DNA from 2 places in the Clostridium cylindrosporum DSM 605 genome. Region 1 is predicted to be linked to the other one. Evidence: riboswitches for the same ligand, from Rfam matches in the RefSeq annotation. Region 1 holds a riboswitch; the other holds the start of a gene.

Region 1 (8,293 bases):
CTCCTTTTTTAGTTCTATTAAGTTTTGTATAATACTACTATTATTAAAACTATCAAATAAAATAAACTGCTCCATAAACATATTCCCCTTTACTTTTTCATAAATTGATTAAATTTAACTTTATACAACATTCTATATTAATTTAATTGTACTCCTTAAAATTATATAATATCAAGATAATTTAAAATAAAACATCTATATGTATATAATATCTACCATAACTAGTACAAAATCAAAAGGAACTCCACACTATGGGAGTTCCTTTTGATTATTATCAAGTAATTTATCGATTAAATCTTTAACATTATTACTTTGCATTATTTCACTCATGATTCCTATTCCATTTGCCCCAGCATCATAAACTTCTCTAAAGTTGTACCTTGTAATTCCTCCTAAAGCTATAACCTTAGTATCTACCCTATGTGCTATTTCTCTTATAAATTCTACTCCCTTACCTTCTACTCCCTTTTTACACTTAGTTGCATATACATTTGATGCAAGTATATAACTTGCTCCTTTTTTATTTGCAATTATTGCTTCTTCAAGGGTGTGAACAGAAACTCCAACTATAAAGTTATTAGTTAACTTATAATTAAGAAAATCATTAAATGTAAGATGTATACCAAATGCTCCAACCTTTTTAGCACATTCAATATTCGAATTTATTATTATTTTAGTTTCTTCACTAATTGTATGTTTTATTTTATAATATAGCTTTTCTAAATTACATGTAGAAAGATCCTTCTCTCTTAATATAATCCTTTTAACACCAGAGTCTGAAGCTTGTTTCAAAACCTCTATGTATCTTTTTTCACTAACTAAATGTCTATTTGTAATTAGGTATATCATTTATATTCTTTCCCAATCCTTAAAAATTGGTTGATATCCAAGTTTTTTAATCATAGCCTTTATCTCTTCAGCGCTTCTATTATCTTCAATTTCAAACTGCTCTTCTCCAGCATCCTCTAGAGTATTTCCTCCAACTTTTGTGCTGACTCCTGCACTAAGTTTTCTTACACCAAGTGGAATTAAACTATCTCTAAATCCCTTTCTCTCCCTAGTTGATATATTTATATCTGCAGTAGGATTAAATATCTTAAAAGCTAGAAGCATTTGCACAAAATTTCTATCATTTACCTCATTAATATCATCGAAATCTCCTTCACATGGTCTTATCCTTGGAAGGGCATAACTGATGCCTACATCTCTATACTTTCTTGAAATATATTCCCCATGTAATGCTGTAAAAAAGGCATCTTTTCTAAAATCACTAAGACCAAGGAGTGCTCCAAGACCTATATTTCTCATTCCAGACTTTGCCCCCCTTTCAGGTGCATCAAGTCTAAATTTAAAATCCTTTTTAGGCCCACTTATATGAACCTTATCATATACCTTTTCATCATATGTTTCCTGATATATAGTCAAACTATCTACTCCCGAATCAATTAGCTCGCTATATTCCTCCTCTGTCATTGCATATACCTCTATAGCAATTGATGGAAACATGTTTTTAAGTACATTTACACAGTCTTTAATATATGAAATAGGTGTATGGTATTTGCTTTCTCCTGTTAAAATTAATATATGTTTAAATCCTTTTTTACTTATATGTTTACCTTCACTTGCTACTTCTTCTAATGTAAGTTTTTTTCTATGTATATTATTTTCTGCATTATAACCACAATATGCACATTTATTAACACAGTAATTTGCTAAATACATTGGAGTATACAAAAGCACACTTCTGCCAAAATGATTTAAAGTCAAATCATATGACTTTTGTGCCATTTCTTCTAGTAATTCCTGTGCTTTAGGTGATAATAAATTAAGTAAATCTTCATAACTTAAATTACTTTCATTTATACTTTTTCTCACATCTTCAGTTGTAACTTTTTTAAAGTAATCCTCAAAATCAAATTTTTTAAACATTTCTATTGTTTCATAAAAACTCATTTCTACTTATCTCCCATCTAAAAACCCTGTTAATGGGGATGAGGCATTAGCTTTATTACTTACTTCTCCGAATTTAGATAAATATCCGAGTCTCCCACCTTCAACTGCAAGCTTAAAGGCCTTTGCCATTTGAACTGGATTTTTTGATGTTGCAATAGCAGTATTAACTAAGCATGCAGCAGCTCCCATTTCCATTGCCTCCATAGCCTGTGAGGGTTTACCTATTCCTGCATCTACTATTATTGGAGCATCTATTTCTTCTATCATCATTTTTATTAATTCCTTTGTCTCAAGTCCCCTATTACTTCCTATTGGAGACCCGAGTGGCATAACTGCTGCTGCACCTGCTTCAAGCATTCTTTTACCATAATAAATATCAGGACTCATATAAGGTAGAACCACAAAACCTTCCTTTGCTAAAATTTCAGTAGCCTTTAATGTTTCATGATTATCCGGCATAAGGTATTTGTTATCAGAAATAACTTCTATCTTAATCCAGTTACCACATCCCATAGCCTTAGCGAGTCTAGCTATTCTTACCGCCTCATCTGCATTTCTTGCTCCTGATGTATTAGGAAGCAGTATGCTATCTTTACCTATATACTCTAGTGGGTTTTCATCTTTATTATCAAAATTTACCCTTCTTAATGCCATAGTAATTACCTGTGAACCACTTTCCTCTAATATATTAGGTATTAGACTATTAGATGAGTATTTACCTGTTCCTACAAATAGTCTTGATTTTAAAGTAACTCCCCCTATACTTAGCTTGTCCATAATAACACTCTCTTTCATACTTAAATTTATACATCTATTTCTTCACATAAAATTCTAACAACCATATTAACCATATGGTTAGCACAAATTGCAACTCTTGGGGCCATTAATCCTGAACCCTCCTTTGCTCCATTTACCCCATCGCCACATAAGTAAAATTTACTGGTTATCTTTTTAGTTTGTATTAAGTTAGATGAATAATATCCAGCCATACCTGAAGATGCAATTAAATATGTATCCTTCATTTTAGTTAAAACTTCATTTGATAAAGTTGACTTACAAATAGGGCAATCAAAGGCTTCTAGAATAATATTACAATCATTAAAAACACTTTTAATATTGCTTTTATCTAAATACAGTTTATGTATAGTAATATTCATAAATGGATTAATCTTCTTTAAAATATCCCTAATTGCTTCTACCTTTAGTTTTCCTATATCATCAATAAAATACTGTTGTCTATTTAGATTCGAAGGCTCCACTACATCATAATCACATATTACTATTTCCCCAACCCCCATTCTTGCTAGAGATATAGCTATATTTGAACCAAGACCCCCTGCCCCTGCAACACCAACTTTTGACTTTTTTAACTTCTCAAAAACTCCTGGAGTATGCCTTGCAATCATAAGATTTTCTAGTTCTTTTTCTGTTGGGATTTCACCCTTCTTTATTAGAGTAACTCTATCCGCTTCTTTTAAAGGAACATCTTCCTTTATTTGAAATCCATTGAGTACAATAACATCTGAATCTTTCTTGTACTTATTTCTTATCGAAAAAGCTGTGTCATTACTATCAGCTTCCACGTATAATTCATTTACCTTTATTTTAATTTTAGCCACCTCCAACAAAACTCAATACCTCAATACTATCATTTTCCCTAAGTAAAAAAGTTCTATATTTATCAATAGGAACTATTTCAAGATTTACTTCTACAACAACCTTTTTTTCCTCTAGATTTAGCTCATTTAATAGCTCTTTAACCGTTACTTCTCTTTCAAAACTTAATTCTTTACCGTTTACCTTCATTCTCTACCCTCCCTTCTAAATCTTCAAAAAACAAAAAACTTCTAACATAAAATATGCTAGAAGTAAATCACAAAATAAACAATTTAGATAGTATATCTATATTGCATTATTAATATTAAGTAATCTGCTTCCCTACGCTGGTATTATCCATATCAGGTTATAAGAGTTAGGATACATATCCCTCTCAGCCTTACGGCACCTCTAGCATTTCTTACCATTACTAAATTAATTATATATATTGTTTAGTTATTCTTCAAGTGTTTAAAACATTTACTATATTACTGTTTGATTAATTTTTTGTATTAATCTAATTATGTAACTTAATGTATGAAAGTCTCTATCAATATAATCATGAATATTTCTTAATCCATTTATTAGGCTCTTCTCATCAAAGTTCTCAAGTAATATCATAATATTAAGTAGATTTATATTGCCTTCCTTTGTATCAAATATTCTTGAATTTTTTACGCATTTATTTTTAATAACATCTTCAACTGCACTTTTTAATTCATCACTTATTTTAAGATCAGGCATTTTATCAAATACTCTAATTCCAGAATCATTTATATCAATATTCTTAGCTTTTTCTAAATCAGTTGACATAAAAATAGTATTCTTAAACTTAGCGTCCTTAAAATCAGTTCCATCTAAATTTACAGAGTCAAATATACTATTTTCAAATACAGCACTAATAAACTTACTACCCTTTAAATTTGCTCCAACAAACTCTGCTCCCTTAAATGTACATTTAAATAAGTAACAAGACTTAAAATGAGCTCCTCTAAAGCTTGCAAAATCAAAATTTGAATTAGAAAAGTTACAATTATAACAATTGCTTCTTTTAAGATTTTTGTACATAAAATTCTTATCTTTTTTCTCTATGTTATTATAGTTAAAACTTTCTTTATTAACTTCATTTTTAGCCATTTTTACCTCCATGGAACTTTTATCTTTTATGTTCCAATCTAAATATTATATATAATTGTCTTAAAAGTCAATTTATTATAAACTCTAAGATAAAAACACTAATATTATATTTTATATTTCCGATGTACTCTAGGATAACTTAAGATTATGTTTATCAATCAAATTACTATATGTTTTTATATCATCCTCTGTCATATAAAATATTGGAAACTTAAGATTATAATTCCCCCAAATGGTTAATGGACATTTAAAAAAATAAAATGTAATAAAAAACAACTCCCTTGTACAAAGCCTTACTAAAAATCCAATTATTTCTTCATCCATAACCATAAAATAATTTGAATTTAACCTACAATTTCTTATTTTCATTAAGATGATTTTATCCTCTTCATTTAAAGCATTATAAAGATTCTCAAATTCCCCATTAGTTAATCTAGGTAGATAAAGATCAACTATTAAATTTTCCTTATTTGATTTGCTTGTGCGATAAATATCTTTAATAAAACCAATAAAATCTTCCTCGATTAAACATAAATCTTTAACTTCCTTAGGTTCTAACACTGCATTGTTATAATTATTTAAGCCGTCAATTATACTCTCAAAACGAATCTCTACCTTTTGGTTAAACTCCTCTTCACTAATACTTAATAAAGCATTCACAAGACCTACCCCCTAATCGTCTAGTCCTACTTATTTCCCTTATAGTATCTTTTAGATACCATACTTTCTTTACTTATCTAATAGTCATTAAGTCCTTTTATTGCTGGACTATCTAACCAGTTTCCTTTGTAATCAAACCTTGAACCATGGCAAGGGCAATCCCATGACAGTTCATCAGCATTCCACTGCAATTGGCATCCTAGATGAGGACATTTTGTTGTTACAACAAACTCCTTACCATTATCATCTCTATACACACCAACTTTTTCTCCATTATATTCTACAATTCCAGCATGACCTTTTTTGATGTGTCCTATTTGTTCATTTGGAATGTCAATTTTTTGTGCTATAAAGTTTTTGGCAGTTTCTATTGTATCCTCCATTATAGTATCAATTGAAAGTGACATATCAAATCTTCTAGGAGAAAAAATTTCTGAAAAATCATTTTCCTTACCGAGTATCATGTCACTGTTAATTATAGCTGCCACCATAGAACTTGTCATTCCCCATTTATTAAATCCAGTTGCTACATAAACATTATCTGTTGAAGAGGAATACTTACCAATATAAGGAATACCATCTATGGTCATACAATCCTGAGCAGACCAGTGATATTTTTCTCTTGAATTTGGATAGAGAATCTTTGCTACCTCCCTTAGCTTTTCATAGCATCCTCCCTCTTCATTTTTACCTGTTCTTTTAGGGATACCTCCAAATAATAATAAATCTTTATAATTTCTAAAGGAATACCCACTTTTATCAATATCAATTAACATACCCTCAACATCATCCGCATTTTCTAAAGCAATAACATGAGATCTTTCTTGATGCATTCTTAAAAAGTAATATCCTGGAACATTTACAATTGGATAATGTGTTGCAACAACTATATGCTTGGCATTTATTTTGCCTCTATTGGTGACAACTAAATTTTCTTCAACTTCTATTACTCTTGTATCTTCATAGATAGTTAAGTCCTTTGATATAACATCTAAAAACTTTAGCGGATTAAACTGTGCTTGATTATTATATCTTAATGCTGCCTTAACATTAAATGGCAGTTTTACTTTATCTACAATTTCTGCATCTATTCCAAGTTTTTTAGCTGCTTCATATTCTAATTTCAGAGGTTCTGTCTCTCCTAATGAGTATACATAGGCTGGTTTTTCCTCAAATTCACAATCTATATTATTTTCATAAACTATATCTCTAAATGTATTTAAAGCAAGATTATTAGCGTTTAAATACATAAGTGCCTTTTCTTCTCCAAATTCTTTTATTAATTTATCATAAATCAGATCATGCTGAATAGTTATCTTAGCTGTAGTATTTCTTGTATTTCCACTAGCAATTTCCTTAGCTTCGATAACAACTACGTCTATACCATTTTTCTTTAATAAATACGCCGTTAAAATTCCCGCAATTCCTGCTCCAATTATAACAGTATTAACTTCTATATCTTTATTTAATACTTCTCTTTTTTTAAAGCTACAACTTTCACTCCATACAGAATTCATAAAATCACCTCATACTTAGTATTCCATTTTCTTCAAAATATAAACATATTAACTATAAAACAAAATACTTTAAACATTCTTATGAACCTTGAAATAAATTATATCAAGCTCAATTATTCTCTTTCTTCAATCAACCTTTCTATTAATATAATTATGCCTTTATAAGATGCCATTTCTACTTAAAAATAGATATATCAAAATTAAAATAATATTATGATGGCTAGTAAATAATAGTTTTAAGAGATTATGATCTTAATTAACTATCAAAGGAGTGTTAAAATTGTTAAGTTATGTTGTTGCAATATCCGAAAATGGAGTTATGGGAATAAATAATACTCTTCCCTGGCATATCCCAAATGACCTAAAATTCTTTAAGGAAGTTACACTTAGTAAAAGTAAAACTATGATAATGGGACGAGAAACCTTTGAGGCGCTTCCTAAAATTTTACCTGAAAGACACCATATAGTAATAACTCGAAACAGGAATTACAAAATAAACAGCGATAATGTAACTATTATTCATAATATAGATGACTTAAAACCTTACATTGAAAGCCCTGAAGAATATTTTGTTATAGGAGGCGGCCAAATCTTTTCCCTGCTTATGCCCTATGCAGAAAAAATGTATTTAACTATAATACATGAAGAATTTAAAGGTGATACTTTTTTCCCAAAGTACAATAAAGATGAATGGAGAATCCTAAGTAAGGAAGAAGGCGTTGTTGACAGTAAAAATAAACATAACCATACAATTTATATTCTTGAAAGAATAAAGAGTATAAATTAGATCCTATACAATTGTTTAAGGCTCCTACTTTTATTTCTTAGGAGCCTTCACTACTACATTATTAAATTTAATTATTAAACTTTATTTTGTATATCTCTCCAACCTTTACAATAGCAATATCTAATATGTTTATTAATTTTTCTAAACTTTTTACGTTATTTATAAATTTAATATTATTCTTATCTACAAGCTTTTTAATCATATTAATAATATCTTTCTTTTGTTGAGAATCTAAGTTAAGGTCATTATTAAGACACTCTCTATTTATATATATTAATGTATTCCATATTTGCTCATCAGAAATTCTGTCTAAGTCCATCAAAACCCATGTAAAATCTTTTCTTCTTAAGTTTTCAGGATATGCCTGTTTAAAAAACTCTATAAAGTGATTTGTCTTTTCAGGGTCTTTTTCCTTTACATATTTTCCAAGCTGTGATTTTAAATTATTCTTAAGGTGAAGAATTGTATTTGGCTTTATTGAACCTTTTAAATCATCAATGTGTTTATAAATATAATTATATGTATCTTGAATCTTTTCTTGATTTATATCTTCCTTTTTAAGTATCTTTACTATATCAATGTACTCTAAAATATTTTTCTTGCAATTTAGCTCTTTATTGTATAACATTTCACAAAGCTTTTC
Region 2 (8,293 bases), on a different contig from region 1:
TGATGAGTGAACCACAGCACCTACAGATTTTACAGGTATGTTTTCCTTAGCCTTACTCATTATAAGATTACTTGGATAGTCTATACCTAAGGTTGCTTTCCCAGCTGCTACTAAGCTCAGTCCATCTGTAGCATTAGATGGAAATTGTATATTTACCTTAATACCCTCATCTTCAAAATATCCATTTTCAATTGCAGCATATATAAAACTATGTATAGCATTTGGATACCAATCTAGTACCAAATTAACTTCTTCTAACTTCTTACCACTCTCTTTATTACTACTTGTATTGCTTGTCCCACAAGATGTAAACAGCAATGCAATAAAGATTACAAGTACTATAAATTTTTTCACTACTCATTCCTCCATGTTATTACTTTTCTTTCTATTACCCTTACTATACTTACAAATATAATAGCTATTAAGGATAATATAACTATAGGTGCAAATACCCCTGCTCCATCCAGCTGTGTCATCATTCTTTTACTAAGATAGCCAAGTCCGCTTTGAGACCCTAGCCATTCCCCTATTGCAGCACCTATAACTGCAAATGGTACTGATATTTTAAGGGCTGAAAAGAAGTATGGTAAAGATGATGGAATCCTTAGCTTTAAGAAAATATCCTTCTTAGTAGCACCGTATGTTATTAAAAGCTCTTCCATTTCCCTTTTAGTAGATGAAAGCCCATCAAAAACATTTACTGCTATAGGAAAAAAGGTTATTAATGTTGCAACTAAGACTTTACTCCATATTGTATATCCAAACCATAGTATAAATAGCGGCGCTAATGCAGTTATAGGTATAGTCTGTGTTGCAACTAAAATAGGATATACCGCATTTTTTATATTTTCATTAATACTCATAAGAACAGCTACTCCTACCCCTAGTAATATAGAAATTAAAAGACCTATAACCGTTACTGTTAAACTTGCTGACAAATGTACCGTAAATAATATTTCTCTTAGTTCCCATATCTTTACTAGTATCCTTGTAGGAGATGGCAATATAAACATTATGTTTATACTCCTAGCTACTGCTTCCCATATAATTAGAAGAATACTTGTGAGTATTATTGCTGGAGTGTACTTTCTCATATTTTCACCTTCTGTTTTAACTCATCTATAAGTTGTTCCTTAATCTTAACTAAGTCTTCCCTTGCTAACATATGCCTATTTCTAGGATAGTCTAAAGGAATTTCAATTTCTTTTAATTTACTTATAGGTTTATCTGTAACTACAAATATTCTACTTGATAAAAACATCGCTTCTTCTACGTCATGTGTTATGAAGATTATCGTTTTTTTAAGTTTAATCCACTGCTCCTGTAGCCACTCTTGTAGTGTAACCTTAGTAATTGCATCTAAAGCACTAAATGGTTCATCAAGTAGTAACAAGTTAGATCCTGTTAAAAGAGTTCTTAAAAAGGATACTCTTTGTCTCATACCTCCTGAAAGCTCCCTAGGATACTTGTTTTCACAATCCTCAAGCTTAAATATTTTTAGGTATTCCCTACCTCTTGATATAGCTTCTTTCTTAGGAACACCTTTAATTTCTAAAGGTAGACATGCATTTTCAAGGATAGTTCTCCATGGAATTAACAAATCTCTTTGAGGCATATAACCTACAGAATCCTTTCTACCTTCTACATCTTGATTATTGATTATAATTTCTCCATTACTAGCCTTTTCAAGCTTTGTTATAAGTCTAAACAATGTACTTTTTCCGCATCCACTTGGACCTATTATACTTACAAACTCTCCATTATTTATGTTTAGATTTAGTTTTTCTATTAAATTAAACTCTTCAGATTTGTATTTAAATGTAACATCGGAAAAATTCAATATACTACTTGTCACCTTTAGCTACATCTCCTTTTTATATGCCATGTTCCAAAAATCCATTTCGTATATACTTGATTTAATAAATATATCTAATAGATTCTTCTTTTCTTCCCCTGAAACATCTTTGCATATTTCATTTATGTAATCTATCCATTTGTTTGTAAATTCTGTATAACCTTCAGACTCGTAACTTTCTATCCAAGGCTTATAAAAATTATTATCTAAATTATTCTTATACTTTTCATAAAGCTTCTTTCCTATATAGTTATAACTCCATGTACATGGCATAACAGCCATAGCTATCTCCTTAATGTTCCCTTTAAGTGCAACTGACTGCATATAGCTTGTGTAGCTTAAGTTGGGAATTTCTATATCATATCTTTCAGCTTCCTCCTTGCTTATTCCAAAGTCTTTTAGATATTTTATATGTACAGCAGCTTCATCCTCTATGATTCCTTCTATCGCTTCATAGAAAAACTTCATTTCCTTAAGTCCATTTGCTTTAGTTATGCCTATTGCATAAACCTTTATGTATTCCTTTAAGTAGAGGTAGTCTTGAATGAGATAGTTCTTAAACTTTTCCCTATTAAGTATTCCTTCCCCTATCTCCTTTACAAAAGGATGTTCTAAATATCCATTCCAAATTTCATTTACTTCTTCAAATAAGTAATCAGTAAACTTCATTTTATTATCCCCTTTATTTTTATTGTTTTTTAATTTAAATCTAGTGTGCTACCCTCCTTTTTACAAATAAAAAACAGCTACCTACCTAATTGGTAAATAGCTGCAAAGGTGCACAAAAACAAATATAATCGAAAGTATGCTTAAATTTATGCATACCTTTAGTATTATATTTCATAAAGCTTTCCTACGCTGGCATTATCCAGATCAGGTACAAGGGTTAGTATTAAACCTCTCAGCCATATTGGCACCCCTAGCAAGTTATTTGGTTTTATATATACATTATATCTAAATTTTAAAACTTTTCCATATATTTTTTAATTACTTGTCTTAGGAAGCCTAGTTAATTGCTTCATCCAAAATCTTAATGATGCTTGCATTACTGGCCCTACTAATGGTACTGATAAAAATGTACCTATTGCAACTGGTCCACCTATTAACCATCCTATTGTTAGAGCTGATATTTCAAGTATAGTTCTAGCCAGTCTAACAGAAATTGAAAATCTCTTTGATAAATAAAGTGTCATTCCGTCCCTTGGTCCTGCCCCTACCTTAGATGCTACATACATTCCTGATCCTGTTCCCATGAGAACAATACCAATTAGTAGAAGTATGCTTCTTGGTAGTATTTCTGTAAAATTAGGTATAAATCCTAGGTCTAGTATAAGATTTAGAAAGTAACCAACTATTAATATATTTAATATACTTCCTATAGCTGGCTTTTCCCTCTCAAGAATACAAGTAGTTAAAACCATGATTATACCTACTATTTGAACCCATCTACCTACAGATAAACCACTTAAATTAGAAAGTCCTATGTGAAGAACATCCCATGTAGCCACTCCAAGATTCGCTGTAATTGAGGTTGCAGCACCTAGTGCTAAGACAAATATTCCTCCTACAAATACCATAACTCTAATTATATATGCCAATGCAGTTTCTTTGTGTGTATCAACTATATCACTATTCTTCTTTTCCTTGTTATCATCTATTATCTCATTACTTTTTTCTTCCATAGTTATCTCCCCTATTCTAGGTTTTTCATCATTTGAAGTAAAACCTTTTTAAATATTTCTAATTCTTCTTTATCTATGTTTTGCATAGCCTCTTGTTCTAGATTATATGATTCTGCACTCCATTTAGGAAACATTTCATAGGCCTTATCTGTTAAACTAATAAGCCTTTGCCTTTTATCCTTCCCTTCTCCTCTAATTATCCAGCCCATTTCTTCCATTCTACTTAATGTTCTAGTAATAGTTGGGGCCTCAACGCAAAGATATTGACACAGTTCAACCTGTGTACACTCTCCCCTTTGGTATAAATATAATATGATTCCCCATTGAGAAGTGTACAATCCATGTGGAGATATCCTCTCATTTAGTCTTTTATTAAAATACCTAGCTAATTGATTTGCTCTATGTCCATATAAATCCAACTTTATTCACCTCTTAAAATAGTTACCTAGGTAAGTATATACCCTAAACTAAGATTTATCAAGGAGTTAAACTACCTAATATACTAAAAGTTCCCTAAGGGCATAATCCTTAGGGAACAGTATTATCTATTATCTACTTTTTCAGGATACATATCATGATTCATTAGTCTGTAGTTTGCCATTTCCTCATACTTAGTACCTGGCTTTCCATAGTTGCAATATGGGTCTATACTTATTCCTCCCCTTGGAGTGAACTTTCCCCATACCTCTATATATTTAGGGTCCATTAACTTAATTAGGTCCTTCATGATTATATTCATACAATCCTCATGGAAATCTCCATGGTTTCTAAAGCTAAATAGATATAACTTCAAAGACTTACTTTCTACCATTTTAATTGATGGTATATAGCTTATATATATAGTTGCAAAATCTGGTTGACCTGTTATTGGGCATAGACTTGTAAACTCTGGACAATTAAACTTTACAAAGTAGTCGTTATTAGGATGCTTATTATCAAAGGCTTCTAGTATATCTGGGTTATATCCAAAATCATACTTTGTTCCTTGATTTCCAAGTAGTGTTATGTTATCTAATTCTGATTCTTTTCTTCCACTGTGACTCATAACTATTTCTCCTTCTTATCTTCTAAGTATTTATTTAGTCCATTGTTACGAAGTATGCAAGATGGACATTCCTTGCACCCATCCCCTATTATCCCATTGTAGCATGTAAGTGTCTTTTCTCTTACATAGTCAAGTTTTCCGAACTTATCCGCCATCTCCCAAGTTTGGGCCTTATCTAGCCACATTAAAGGTGTATGAACTACAAAATCATAGTCCATAGCTAGGTTTAGTGTAACATTTAGGGACTTTATGAACACGTCTCTACAGTCAGGATATCCACTAAAGTCTGTTTCACATACCCCTGTTACTATATGCTTTGCACCTTTAACCTTAGCTAACACACCTGCGAATGTTAAAAACAGCATGTTTCGCCCTTCAACAAAGGTTGATGGAAGCTCTCCATCCTCACCTTTTTCTATCTTTATATCATCACGAGTTAGTGCATTTGGGGCTAATTGATTAAGAAGTTCCATATCAAGTATATGATGTTCAACCCCAAGTTCCTTTGCAATATCCTTTGCGCAATCTATTTCTAAACTATGTTTTTGGTTATAGTTAAATGTAACCGCTATTACCTCATCAAATTCCTTAAGTGCCCAAAACAAACATGTAGTAGAATCCTGTCCACCACTAAATACAACTACCGCTTTCTTATTCATATCTCCTATCCTTTCTATCCGATAACTACTTGTTCCTGGATAACAATCTCTAAGAATCAAGTGAGTAAAAACTCCCTTGATTCAAGATCTTTGTTTATACTCCTCTAGCATCCTTATCCCATATAACCTTATGCAGCTGAACCTGAAGCCTAACTTCATTAAGCTTCTTCTCCTTCATAAAATCTACAATTGTCTCCATTTCAATCTCCCCTAAAACAGGGCTAAAGTAAACTAAGCATTTAGATGTTAATTCATGTTCTTTAATAATGCTATATGCTACATCTAAATCCTCACGACTTCCTACTACAAACTTATACACATCATCTATTTCAACACTTTTTAGATTTCCTGTGTTCATGCGATTTGTCATTCCGCTTTTAGGTAGCTTATAATCAACTATAAAACTTATATTTTGAAACCTTTCCTTAAAAGGTAATATATCAATAGACCCGTTAGTTTCTATATGAACTACTAAATCACTATCTTTATTAAGCATATCAAGAAGGTTTTCAATTCCATCTTGAATTAATGGCTCTCCACCTGTTAATGTAACATTTCTAGCTCCATTTCCCTTTATATAATCATAGATATCTCTAGCTGATAAAACCTCACTTATATTATACCTATCCCATGAATAGGTAGTATCACACCATGAACATCTTAGATTACAATTAAAAAATCTTATAAATGTAGCAAGTTCTCCAGAAGTTGGACCTTCTCCATCAACAGATAAAAATTTTTCTATTATATTAAACATTTTTATTCCTCCGTATATATGCAGCTATTTGTTGGCGTTTCAAATAGTTCTACTTCATAAATCTTAAATCCCTTAGACTTTAGTCTATTAAAAACATCCCTAGACATTTCCTCAGCTGTTGTTCTGTATGGTACAAAGACAATGTCAAAGTTATTTGGAAGCACCTCTAGCTTTGCAGCAAGCTCTCTCCCTTCTTCATTATCCTCTATAAGAAGCTTATGGTCAAAGTCCTCTGCAATCTCCTTTAATGCCTTTTTAAAATTTGTAAAGTCATCAACCATTCCTCTACATTGTCCAGATTCCTGCAACGTCTCTGACTTTAATGTTGCAACTAGTCTATATCTATGCCCATGTATATTTGCACACTTTCCTTCATATCCACATAGATAATGTGCCATGTCAAATCCTACTTCACTTTTTATCTTAAACATAATTATTTCTCCTTAAACTAAAAAAGGTTTATATTCCTGCTAAACTAGTGCAAAAATATAAACCTTAAGTAATTTCACTTAAAATTTTTGCCTAGTTTTATTTATAGACAGGATGGTCTAACGAACTGTCTGTTATTTTTTTATTTTTCTAATAAAAAAGGTTTGTTTATTACACAAAACTAGTATAATAAACAAACCTTAAGTATTCTTACTTAAAATTTTTGCCTAGTTTTTTTTAAGGACAGGATGGTCTAAATGAACTGTCCATTATTTATAATTTACATTATGTATTCTAACACATTAGAATATTATATTCAAATGCTTATTTCTGTTAGATAATATCCTTTGACCAAAGATAGGCCTTATTCCAGTATGTTGTATTTATACTAGTTTTCTGTACTACAGACCCTGCTCTTGGAGCGTGTATCATTTGTCCGCTTCCTACATAAATACCAACATGACTTACACGTCCTGTGCCATTTGTACTAGAAAATACTAAATCACCTGGCTTTAAGTTTGAACGCTTTACGGTTGTCCCCATTTTTGATTGTTCTGCTGATGTTCTAGGAGCCTTAATATCACCTGCATTTTTATACACGTATGTAACAAGTCCCGAGCAATCAAAAGACCTAGGACCTTGTGCTCCCCATACATAAGGCTTTCCAATTTGTGCCTTAGCTAGCTTTACTATTTTATCACGTTTAACCTTTTCAGCTTCTTCTTTACTTACTTGGCTATTTAACTTAACATACTTTGAGCTAACCCATCCGTACTTATTACTACTTAGCTTTATCTTATACCATCCACTTTGCTGACCTACTATTTGAAAGTTAGCTCCCTTAGAAACTGTGGATATTACATTTCCACTTTCAATCTTTGGAGTTTTTCTAACATTTAATCCCCCAACAGTAATAGTAGCAGTTTTATTAATTAAACTAACCCCACTTGCAAATACGCTGGAGCAAGTTAACATTATCATTATTGCAGCCATAGGTATTAACTTCTTAATCTTTAACATGTGTAATTTCCCCCTTAAAAACTTGTAACCCTTTTGTAACTTCCTATATTTTATCACGTAACTATATACATATTGTGTAGAATTTTAATTTTATTATATAAAACTTATAAAGTTTTATCAACAAATTTAACCATAGTAAGATAAAAATTTATCATATATCCATTATTATACTTTACTTATTATGTATACCCTATAAATATATCGGATATATAGGACAAAACTGTAATATTTTTTGTATATATAATGGAATATATGGTATATTATTCACAGGAGCTAAACAACACTTTCCTTATCCATTTTATCACAATAAAGGCTATATGTGTTTTTTCCTTTCTCCTTAGAGTGATACATTGCCGCATCTGCATGCTTAATTATACTCTCATAATCATTACCATCAATTGGATAAATGGCAATTCCAATACTACATGTAATATGTAAACAATGTCCATTTAAATCCATACATCTGCTTAAATCACTAATTATTTTATTAGCAGTGTTTTTAACATCTATCTTATCCTCTACACCATTAATTATAATCGCAAACTCATCTCCACCTTGCCTACAAACAATTCCCCTTCTATCAACACTATCCTCTATACGTTTTGCAGCAATCTGAAGAAGTAAATCACCACAGGAATGACCAAATGTATCGTTAACATATTTGAATCTATCTAAGTCTATAAACATTACCGCTATCATACTATTATCTTTTCTATTAGAATTCATTAAGCTTCGAAGTCTATTTTCGAAAAATCTTCTATTAGGCAAATTAGTTAAATAATCATAAAATGCCAAATGAAAAAGTTCCTCTGTCCTCTCTACTACCTTTGTTTCCAAGGTTTCATT

The links. Region 1 has a riboswitch for thiamine pyrophosphate ahead of thiS (sulfur carrier protein ThiS). Riboswitches for the same ligand answer to the same signal wherever they lie in the genome.
Region 2: linked by a shared signal. The riboswitch ahead of tenA (thiaminase II) and the one ahead of thiS (sulfur carrier protein ThiS) in region 1 are both predicted to bind thiamine pyrophosphate.

Annotation. Positions count from the first base shown of each region.
Region 1 covers NZ_LFVU01000002.1:111,234-119,526, forward strand. The annotation lists gene CLCY_RS13255 (ATP-binding protein) at 1-75, opposite strand, end outside; gene CLCY_RS01120 (thiamine phosphate synthase) at 250-849, opposite strand; gene thiH (2-iminoacetate synthase ThiH) at 850-1,953, opposite strand; gene CLCY_RS01130 (thiazole synthase) at 1,960-2,730, opposite strand; gene thiF (sulfur carrier protein ThiS adenylyltransferase ThiF) at 2,757-3,563, opposite strand; gene thiS (sulfur carrier protein ThiS) at 3,565-3,759, opposite strand; TPP riboswitch at 3,872-3,972, opposite strand; gene CLCY_RS01145 (pentapeptide repeat-containing protein) at 4,033-4,686, opposite strand; gene CLCY_RS01150 (hypothetical protein) at 4,816-5,346, opposite strand; gene CLCY_RS01155 (FAD-dependent oxidoreductase) at 5,424-6,863, opposite strand; gene CLCY_RS01160 (dihydrofolate reductase) at 7,144-7,650, shown strand; gene CLCY_RS01165 (hypothetical protein) at 7,718-8,293, opposite strand, start outside.
Region 2 covers NZ_LFVU01000026.1:301,493-309,785, reverse strand. The annotation lists gene CLCY_RS08395 (ABC transporter substrate-binding protein) at 1-354, opposite strand, end outside; gene CLCY_RS08390 (ABC transporter permease) at 354-1,094, opposite strand; gene CLCY_RS08385 (ABC transporter ATP-binding protein) at 1,091-1,855, opposite strand; gene tenA (thiaminase II) at 1,862-2,524, opposite strand; TPP riboswitch at 2,689-2,786, opposite strand; gene CLCY_RS08375 (YczE/YyaS/YitT family protein) at 2,839-3,537, opposite strand; gene CLCY_RS08370 (MarR family winged helix-turn-helix transcriptional regulator) at 3,549-3,956, opposite strand; gene queF (preQ(1) synthase) at 4,079-4,582, opposite strand; gene queC (7-cyano-7-deazaguanine synthase QueC) at 4,585-5,241, opposite strand; gene queE (putative 7-carboxy-7-deazaguanine synthase QueE) at 5,336-5,998, opposite strand; gene CLCY_RS08350 (6-pyruvoyl trahydropterin synthase family protein) at 6,001-6,429, opposite strand; gene CLCY_RS08345 (C40 family peptidase) at 6,761-7,447, opposite strand; gene CLCY_RS08340 (GGDEF domain-containing protein) at 7,721-8,293, opposite strand, start outside.